3 regions of the Silvibacterium dinghuense genome follow, and region 1 is predicted to be linked to each of the others. Evidence: riboswitches for the same ligand, from Rfam matches in the RefSeq annotation. Region 1 holds a riboswitch; each other region holds the start of a gene.
What was found. A riboswitch is a leader RNA that binds a small molecule or an ion and turns the genes downstream of it on or off. The one in region 1 is predicted to bind cobalamin.

Region 1 (3,223 bases):
GTTTGACGCAGCGCGAGCCGTAGCTCTGCACCCAGCCGTTGCGGGTGAAGGCGAAGCCTTCGAGGAACTCGGCAAAGTGCTCGACCATGTCATTGCGCTCGAACTCGCCGTGTACCAGCACATCGAGACCAATGCGCTCCTGCTCGCGAATGCAGTCCGCAATGGCTTCGCGCAGGAAGGACTCATACTGACCTGTGCTCTCGATACCCTTTCGCCACGCGGCGCGATGCTTTCTCACTTCGGCCGATTGCGGGAAGGAGCCGATGGTCGTGGTGGGCACGAGCGGCAGACCCAGTTGTTTGCGCTGGGCTCCGGCTCGCGCAGGATACGGTGAACGGCGCGTGAAGTCTGCCTCGCCAAGCGATGCGAGCGCAGTGCGGACCGTGGCGTTGGTCGTGCTCTCGGCTTCTTTGCGGTCGGCAAGATCGGCTTGATTCTGCGTGAGGACCGAAGTTTCGTTGCGAGCCAGCGCGGAGAGGTCGCGGAGCTTCTCCTCGGCAAAGCGCAGCCAGCGAAGTAGGCGCGGCGGCAGAGCCGTCTCCTCGCGCAGATCATGCGGCACATGCAGCAGCGAGCAGGACGGTGCCGCGATGACCCGCTCCTTGCCGAGGACGCGGACGGCCTCATCGATCTGCAAACGAGCAGCCGAAAGATCGGTGAGCCAGATGTTGCGGCCGTCGATGCAGCCGAGACTGAGTGTCTGTTCCGGATGCAGCGCGTTGAGCACCGTCTGGAGTTGTTCGGGTGCGCGTACCAGATCGATGTGCAGCCCCGCGGTGCCGAGGCTGACGGCCAGGGGGAGATTATCGCCCAGCGCACCGAAGTAGGTGGTGAGCATCAGGCGTACCGGGCTCTTGCTCAACCGTGCGTAGATGCTGCGATAAGCCTCGGCAAGTGTGGGAGTGAGATCGGTGATCAGCAGCGGCTCATCGATCTGGACCCAGGAAACATTGTTGGCCGCGAGTGTATCGAGGATGGAGAGATACACAGTGGTGATGCGATCGACCAGCTGCAGCGGATCGAAGCCGTTGACGCCCTTGCCGAGAGCAAGCAGCGTGACAGGGCCGAGCAGCACGGGCCGGGGATCGATGCCCAGCGCGCGGGCTTCGGCTATTTCGGCGAGCAGCCGCCGTGTGTTCGGCGTAAACGCGAGACCTTCGGACCACTCGGGTACGAGGTAGTGATAGTTCGTGTCAAACCACTTGGTCATCTCCATCACGGGTTGCGTGGAGCTGTTGCGGGCCGTCGCGAAATAGCGCTCGAGCGTGACTTCGCCGCTGCCGAAGCGCTCGGGCGTTGCTCCAATCAGGACCAGCGCATCAAGTACCTGGTCGTAAAGCGAGAAGTCGTTTGTCGGAATGACGTCGATGCCGGCTTTGCGTTGCACGCGCCAGTGCTCGTGGCGCAGTGAGCCTGCGGTCTGGAGAAGCTGCTCTGCATCGATGGCGCCGGTCCAGAATTTTTCCAGTGCGGCCTTGAGTTCGCGATGGCGGCCGATGCGTGGAAAGCCCAGATTCGCGGTGGTGACGGAAACGGAAGATAAGGGTGTCGCAGAATGCATGTGTCGGTTCTCTCCTGTTGCGAAAGAACCACCCGTGCGCAGGCTTTACCTGCGCGAAGACGCAGGCATGAGCAGTGGCGGCCGGTCCAGTCCACGAGAACGGCAAACCTCAAGCGCACCCACGGTCAGCTACCAGCGCCTCCGTGGTGGTGGCGGCAGGCTGGTGTTCGGACTTGAGGGCCGCCTACTCCATGGCCGCTTCCCATCCGTGAAAGGACAGTGCGTTGGCTCTTCGCCGTGCCACGTTTCGTTCCCCATACCGCTGCGGGACAGTGCCGGATTCACACCGGCTTCCCATTTCGCAGAGCTCGCAAAGAGCCCTGACCTGCTCAAAACCAGTGTACAGGGTTGTGTGTCATCGTTCGGAGAAGGTCAGGCGCAGCGCCGGTCCTGCGCGGCCATCTCTTCGCGCAATTCAACGAGCCACTGCTGTACTTCGGCGTGCCTATCGTTCGACTTCTCGTTGCCGAGAGCCTGCTCGAGTTGCGATGCCAGTGCGCTGCCGCGCGGCATGCCAAAAGTGCCCAGCACTCCGGCCAGTTTGTGCGCGGCGGATTCCGCCTGCTGGCGCAGGGAATCATCCAAAGTGCCGGCGGCGAGTGCCTGCCCGGCCTGCGTCAGCACGGAGATGCGCTCTTCGAGCGTCGCGCGGCTGCTGATCCAGATCCCTCGCAGCGCCTGTGCTATTTTTTCTTGCGCTGTCGGGTCCGTCATCGCGGACTCACGGTGTTCATTCCGCGCTCCACCCAAGCGCGTCGGATATCTGCTGGACGAGCGTCATCGGATCGAAAGGCTTGAGCAGGATGGCCGCGACGCCGAGCGAAGCGAAACGCTTCTGATCCGCTCCCTGGACCTTCGCGGTGAGCAGAATAACCGGGATCTGCGCGATCTCGGGAATCTTCTGCATCTCCTGGAATGTTGTCGGTCCATCCATGCCGGGCATCATCACGTCGAGCAGGATGGCATCCGGTTTTTCCTGGCGGGCGCGCTCAATGCCATTGCTTCCCGAGTTGGCCGTCAGCACGGTCCAGCCTCCGATCATCTCGAGCGTGAGGCCGGCTACCTCGCGGATATCGTCGTCGTCATCGATGATGAGAATGCGCCTGGACATGGTCGTTGCTCTGATCTTTTATTGTTCCGCCGTTTCGGCGGTCTCATTCGAGAAGGGAAGCTCCATGGTCATGGCATCGCGGCCGGAGTCGTGAAGCATGGCGACCACCAGCTCTTCCACTTCCTGTGGTTGCACTTTCGCCTTGGTGAGAAACTCTGTTTGTCCCAGGCGCAGTTCTGTCTGCTCTTCAGCGGGTACTTCTCGCGCAGAATATACCACCAGCGGCAGCCGGCGCATCAGGGGATGGAGACGGAGCCAGCGCACCAACTCCAGGCCGTGGCCATCAGGCAGCGCCAGGTCGAGAATGATGAGGTCCGGTGCACTCTGTTCGCAGAGCGCGATGGCTCGGCCTACCGTGGCTGCATGCCGGATAGAGAAACCGGCGCGCTCGAGGGTGGTCGTCATCACCTTCGCCAGGTCTTCATCATCTTCCACCAGAAGAACGGAGGTACTGTTCTGCGTGTTTTTGAGCACTCTCCTTAATTCGGCGAGCAGCGAGGCCTCTTCGACCGGGCGCTGCAGCCAGGAGTCCGCAGTGCGAGCCGCGAGGG
Region 2 (3,223 bases), 1.3 Mb from region 1:
GGTGTCGATGCGCGCAAAGGCCGAGTAGAGATCGAAATGCTTATATGCCATGCCCGCGGTCACGTTGTTGCGATAGGTGCGGAAGTTGCCCGCCTCGCCGGCATAGGTGATGTAGGGTAGCTCCGTCGATCCGCACGGCGTGGTAAGACTGACGACACCGGCCAGCGCATCGGAGCCATAGAGCGCACTGTTCGGTTCGCGCAGCACTTCGATCGACTGGATGCCCGTGCTCGCGAGGTTGGCAAACTCCACCGCTCCACCGATAGCATCGGCCGGGATGCCGTCGATCAGCACCTTGTTCGCATCCGATGCGCCGCCGCGGATGTACAGCGCAGTCGTGCCGCCCATCTCGCCGGTCTGCGTCATCTGCAGTCCTGGCACCAGGCGAAGCGGGTCCTGCACCTCGGCAGCATAGCGAAAGTCCTCGGACGGCATCACCGTCACCGAGGTTCCGGTCTGCGCTTCCGGCGTCGGAGCACCCGTCGAAGTAACCGTCACCTGCTGCGTGAGCGTGGGCGTGGCGAGCGTAACGTTCAGCTCGCCGTCTCCGGACGCGGAGAGATATACGCTCTGACTGCCGGCAGCCTGAAAGGATGGAGCAGCGGCGCGAATGCTATAACGCCCCGCAGCCGGGATTGCGAAATGGTACGCGCCGGTGCGGTCACTGCGCGTGCTGGCGATCACATGCTCATTCTCGACGAGACTCACCGCGGCATCGGCAACCGCCGCGCCCAGCGGATCGACCACCGTGCCATGAAGCTCACCGAACTTCTGCGCCTGCAGAGTGGGGAACCATGACGGAGACAGGAAAAGTGCGAGAAAGCCACAGGTAGACAATCGACGTACAAAAACAGACATGTTCCCCCTCGGGTTCGTGCTGCAGCCGGGCCGGTCTCCTGACTCGCGCGTCATCGAGCAAGTGCTGCCTTCCGGGAGCCAGGCTCCAGTGGCGTTAGAACTTCCTGCACTTCTCTCTGCGCTCACAGTTACGGGGTAGTGGCGGATTTGCACCGCGCTTCCCGACACCCTGCTGGTGATGATGTTCCGTGAATACACTCCCTGCATCGAAACGGACCGCGACAGTCCATTTCGATCACAGGAAAACGCTAAGGCGCGGAAGCCGCCATACCCTTCAATGTGAGCGGCAGCCCCGCCACCATGAGGACCACATGATCAGCGAGGGCCGCGACACGCTGGTTGATCTCGCCCAGCAGATCGCGATAGCGCCGCCCCAGCTCGAAGGCCGGAACTACTCCGCTGCCCACTTCATTCGATACAAGGATCACAGAGCAGGGCGCTGCCTTCAATGCAGCACAAAGATCAGCAACAGCCTTCGACAGCCCGTCGGGATCGCCGCTGAAGGTGTCGAGCAGCTTGCCCGCATATAAGGTGAGGCAGTCGATAACCAGCAGATCACAATCCTGCACCGATCCAATCGTCTCAGCCAGCCGCAGCGGCTCTTCGATTGTCTTCCAGTGCCCGGGCCGCTCGGCTCGATGGCGTTCGATCTTGCGCCGCATCTCTTCGTCATCCCGCCGCTCGGCGGTGGCGAGAAACGTTACACGGTCAGCATGCGAGGCGAGTTCGAGCGCATAACGGCTCTTGCCGCTGCGCACCCCGCCCAGGACGAGGGTTACGCGCGAAGGTGCAGGTGTGAACATGCTCGGCTTTCCGGCGCTCGCCAGGGCGAACGCACAAAGGCAAAGCGGGAAGGAACGAGAAATCCGCTGCCACGTGATCCGGAAGGTGATCCCGTGCTCATGCTCTTCAACTCTCCCATCGAAGTTGAATCAGCCCGGACTGGCATCTGGCCGGTCTCCTGACTCACGCCTCACTGAAATCGAGCGGCCTTCCCAGAACTTCAGTCCCAGTGGCGCAAAATGCCGATCTCTCCGCGTTCACAGTTACGGGGTAGTGGCGGATTCGCACCGCCTTCCCGAACACCAGATGTCTTGAAAGATACCGTCCGGCTGCCGGAAGGTCAACGCCTGCAGCCGATGCAGGGGAACGTCTTCCTCCGCATGCACAGGAACTCTGGATTTTGAGTGGAAAACTGCAGAAAAGGATTAAAAGCTGGCGGAGGGAGAGGGATTCGAACCCCCGTTACCCTTACGGGTAAAGCGGTTTTCAAGACCGCCTGTTTCAACCACTCACACATCCCTCCGCGACGGGCGCGGACACGCTGCACTTATTGTAATGCAGCGCGTCCGCTGGAGCCCGACTGGCCCAAAGCCTACTTTTGCACCTCGAACTGCGCATGAAGAGCGGCCCGGGAGTCGTCTCCGGCCCACACATCGTAGATCGAGGGATCGAAGGTCCAGCCATGCGTGGCCGCACTCCAGTAGGCGAGCTGATCGCGGTCAAGGGCGAAGTGGACGGTCTTCGTCTCTCCGGGTTTGAGGCTCACACGCTCGAAGCCCTTCAGCTCCCGCACCGGACGCGAAGCAAGCCCATAGCGCTGATGCGTATAGAGCTGCACCACCTCGTCCCCGGCCACAGCGCCTGTATTTGTCACATCGACAGATACATTTACGGTATCGGCCGGGGTAACGGCAGAGCGATCGAGCTTCAGGTTGGAGAAGGCGAACGTCGTGTAGCTGAGGCCGTAGCCGAAAGGATAGAGCGGCGTGCTCTCCTCATCCCAGTAGCGGATACCGCTGTCTTCGGGGTCCTGCGTGGTGTTGTGAGCGTAGGGCTGAGGCACCTGCCCTACATCGCGCGGCCAGGTGATGGGCAGCTTGCCACCCGGAACGGCATCGCCGAAGAGCAGGTCCGCAATGGCATTGCCGCCCTGCGTGCCCGGATACCAGGCCTCGAGAATCGCCGGCACGTGCGCGGAGGCCCAGCGCAGATCGAGCGGACGGCCATTGAGCATCACCAGAACGACGGGCTTACCAGCAGCCGCGACTGCTTCGAGCAACTGCTCTTCCTCGCCAGGCAGCGCCAGCGACTCGCGCGAAGCACGCTCACCGCTCATGTTCTGCGCCTCACCGAGCACCAGGACAACGATGTCCGACTCGCGGGCCGCGCGGACCGCGTTATCGAGATGCTGCTTTGCCTCGGAGGCCGGCCATTCTGGCTCCGGCTTGACACCGAAGAGGGCATCGAACATCGAAGGATACTTGCGGCGGATCTGAACGCCTTGCTCATAGAGAACATCCGCTCCGGGACCAAGCTTGTTCTTCAATCCTTCCAGAACCGTAACCGTCTCGGGCAGCTTCTC
Region 3 (3,223 bases), on a different contig from region 1:
TAGTAGTTGATGTCGATCACGCGATCGAGCATCGGCACCGCAGTGTGCACGGTGCGCGCCAGCTTCTCGAAGTCGAAGCTCGGCCGTCCGTCGGCATCCCAGGTCACGTGCCGCCCAAGGTTGATCGAGCCCAGGTTGCACACCGCTGTCTGGTCGCTCGAGGTCACCTCGGTGATCTCGGTGCACAGGTTCGAGAGGTGCACCACATTGCCCTGCTCGCCGGTCTGGTTGCACTTCAGGTTGGTCGCGTCCTTGAAGGTCATCCAGCCATTGCCGGTCTCGGCCAGCGTGCGCATCATGCGTGCATACAGGTCGCGAGCCTTGATCTGGCGGCGATAGAGCTTTTCCTCTTCGGCTTTCTCATAAGCAGCCTTGAAGTCATCACCATAAAGGTCGGGCAACTGCGGCACGTCCTTCGGATCGAAGAGCGACCAGGTACCGTCGGCCTCCACGCGTTGCATGAAGAGGTCGGAGATCCAGTTGGCCAGATTCAGATTGTGGGTACGGCGCGCCACGTCGCCGGTGTTGTCTCGCAACTCGAGGAACTGCTCGATGTCCGCGTGCCACGGCTCCAGGTACACGCAGCATGCGCCCTTGCGCTTGCCACCCTGGTTGACCGCCGCCACGGAGCTGTCCAGCGTGCGCAGCCACGGCACGATGCCGTTTGAGAGGCCATTTGTCGCGCGGATCAACGATCCTTCGGAGCGCACACGGTGGAATGCGAGCCCGATACCGCCGGAGAACTTCGACAGCAGTGCAACATTCTTATAGGTGTCGTAGATGCTGTCGAGCGAGTCGAGCGGCGAATCGTGCAGATAGCACGAAGACATCTGCGCATGCTTGGTGCCCGAGTTGAAGAGCGTCGGCGAGGATGGCAGGTAGTCGAGCGACGCAATCAACCGATAGAAGTTGATGGCCTCATTCGGCGACTGCGCCAGACCGCAGGCTACACGCAGAAAGAAGTGCTGCGGCGTCTCGATGATGCGGCGCGAAAGCGGATCGCGCAGAAGGTAGCGGTCGTAGACTGTGCGCAGGCCGAAGTATTCGAAGCGATCGGAGAAGCTGTCATCGATCGCGTCATTCAGCTTGCGGGCGTGGGTATGCACGAACTCGGCCGTGGCGTTGCTGACCACACCTTCATGGTGCCCGTAGTTGATCGACTGCGAGAAGGAGTAGAGGTTGAAATTCGAAACCTCCTTCGTGATGGTCGCCAGCAGCAGGCGTGCCGCCAGCCGCGAATACTGCGGCTCTTCGGCGATCAGCGAAGCCGCCGTGTCGATCGAAATCTTGTCCAGCTCCTGCGTGGTCGCGCCATCATACAGGCCGCCGATCGTCTTCGAAGCCACGCGGATCGAATCCACATGCTGCAGCCCGTGAGCGCATCGCTGCACCGCACGCACGATCTTGTTTACGTCCACCGGCTCGAGTGATCCATTGCGTTTGCGCACATGCATCACCGCCGTCTCTTCGGGCACGGGAAAACCCGGCGTCACATCGGAGAGGGTCGTCTGTACAGGAATGCGATCGGTAGTAGCGGCCATCGGGAGAGTCTCCTGGGCCTCGGAAAGCATGCGAAGAAACAGCACCAGCCGCTCCGGGCGGAGCAGCGCCAGTTACCGTTACTTCGCCTCCCCTCGGAGGCGCGAACGTATATTTCCGTTGGCAGGTCTTCGGACTATGCAGGTTCGAACCTACTTGCCAGACTTCCCGAGGTCCGAACGGGACCCAGTGTCCTCGTGGCTTTCGTACCTGCTAACCGCTGCGGGGCAGTTCCGGAGTTTCACCGGATTCCCTTTTCATCCTCCTCATAGAAGGAACCATCGGAATAAACCCACTATAAGTTGAGTCGACAGCCACAAACAAGACCACCCATTGTGGATATTCTGCAAATCTCTGCAAAACCCCACCATGGGTGACCGGTAGCCGCTCTCTATTAACGAATCAGTAACGCCAGCTCTTTACATCCGCTCCTTCGGGCGCCGTTCTCAGCATGTGATCGACCATCTGCGGAAGCACCCGCTGCGGCCAGTTCGCATTGTTTTCCTGCATCGTGTACTCGGCCGGACCGCCCGTATAGCAATGCGGCTCACCCGGCCCGTACTGAAACTGGGCGTCCGAGTGCGGATTGCGCGTCGCCTCGAGCGACTTCTGTAGATCATGCACCGCGTTGTTCAGGAAATAGGTGTCGCCGTCTCCGACCGCGAGGTGCAGCTTGCCCTCGAGCTTCGGTCCCAGCGTCGCCCAGTTCTTCTGCATATAGGCGTTCAGGTCGTAGTGCTCATGCCAGTACTCGACGACCTGCTTGTCGATCTCCCCCGTCAGCGGATCGATCACCTGTGCCGGGTAGCCATCTGCTCCCTGGGGTGAAAAGACCGCCTGCCAGATATTCCACTGCTCGGTGGAGCGCCCATGCGTGCCCAGCACATATTCGAAGCGGAACTCAGCATCGGTGTTCGCGATGATCGAGCCATCCGGCTTGCGATCAGCCGCTATCGGAATCTCGCCGAAGTCGCCCTTGCGGACAAAGGCATTCGCATCGTTGTAGAGATCGATGTTCTGATAGCCGTGGAAGTCCACCGGGTCAGGGCACGCTGCCCAGGTTCCGTTGTACATATCCGGATAGAAGACTTGCGTCGCCAAAGCTTCCCAGCCGCCGGTCGAGCCGCCGAAGGTAGCGCGCGCCCATCCCTGCCCAAGGCCGCGATACTTCTTCTCGATAAACGGGATCAGCTCCTCGTTGATCGCCGAGCCGTAAGGGCCCACATTCGCCGAGTCCACCACGTACGAGTCGTCATAGTATGGGTTCGCGTTCTGCACGTAGATCATGATCACGCGCGGCAGCCGACCCGAGGTCCAGTCCTGATAAAAGCGGTAGCCCGCGCTTCCACGGCGCGGACCGCCCTTTGCCTTCGGGTCAGGAGGCGTCGTCACCCACGGCAGCGGCCCGAAGCCCGCATGGTAGTGATCCTGATAGACAACCAGCGGATAGTGCGCATCCGGATGCTCGTCGAAGCCATCGGGCAGCAGCACCCATGCGCCCAGGTAGACGTCGCGTCCCCAGAATTTACTCAGCTTTTCACTGCGGAATCGCTCGTACTTCAGCCACTTCGCGCCAGGATCCTTTGCTGCCATCACCGCCGGATCTTCGTCCGTGCCCTCGATGGGAGGAATCACCTTGTCCAGCGTCAGCTTCAGCACAGTCTTCGACTTCGGATCAAAATGC

Region 2: linked by a shared signal. The riboswitch ahead of cobU (bifunctional adenosylcobinamide kinase/adenosylcobinamide-phosphate guanylyltransferase) and the one ahead of metE (5-methyltetrahydropteroyltriglutamate--homocysteine S-methyltransferase) in region 1 are both predicted to bind cobalamin.
Region 3: linked by a shared signal. The riboswitch ahead of ESZ00_RS13365 (ribonucleoside-diphosphate reductase subunit alpha) and the one ahead of metE (5-methyltetrahydropteroyltriglutamate--homocysteine S-methyltransferase) in region 1 are both predicted to bind cobalamin.

The regions. Positions count from the first base shown of each region.
Region 1 covers NZ_SDMK01000001.1:583,903-587,125, reverse strand. Annotated here, with positions in the region: gene metE (5-methyltetrahydropteroyltriglutamate--homocysteine S-methyltransferase) at 1-1,561, opposite strand, end outside; cobalamin riboswitch at 1,703-1,905, opposite strand; gene ESZ00_RS02205 (Hpt domain-containing protein) at 1,934-2,275, opposite strand; gene ESZ00_RS02200 (response regulator) at 2,292-2,672, opposite strand; gene ESZ00_RS02195 (PAS domain S-box protein) at 2,691-3,223, opposite strand, start outside.
Region 2 covers NZ_SDMK01000001.1:1,874,356-1,877,578, forward strand. Annotated here, with positions in the region: gene ESZ00_RS07340 (TonB-dependent receptor) at 1-858, opposite strand, end outside; cobalamin riboswitch at 870-1,045, opposite strand; gene cobU (bifunctional adenosylcobinamide kinase/adenosylcobinamide-phosphate guanylyltransferase) at 1,107-1,661, opposite strand; cobalamin riboswitch at 1,793-1,963, opposite strand; tRNA gene ESZ00_RS07350 (tRNA-Ser) at 2,075-2,164, opposite strand; gene bglX (beta-glucosidase BglX) at 2,234-3,223, opposite strand, start outside.
Region 3 covers NZ_SDMK01000002.1:996,182-999,404, forward strand. Annotated here, with positions in the region: gene ESZ00_RS13365 (ribonucleoside-diphosphate reductase subunit alpha) at 1-1,541, opposite strand, end outside; cobalamin riboswitch at 1,645-1,837, opposite strand; gene ESZ00_RS13370 (alpha/beta hydrolase-fold protein) at 1,942-3,223, opposite strand, start outside.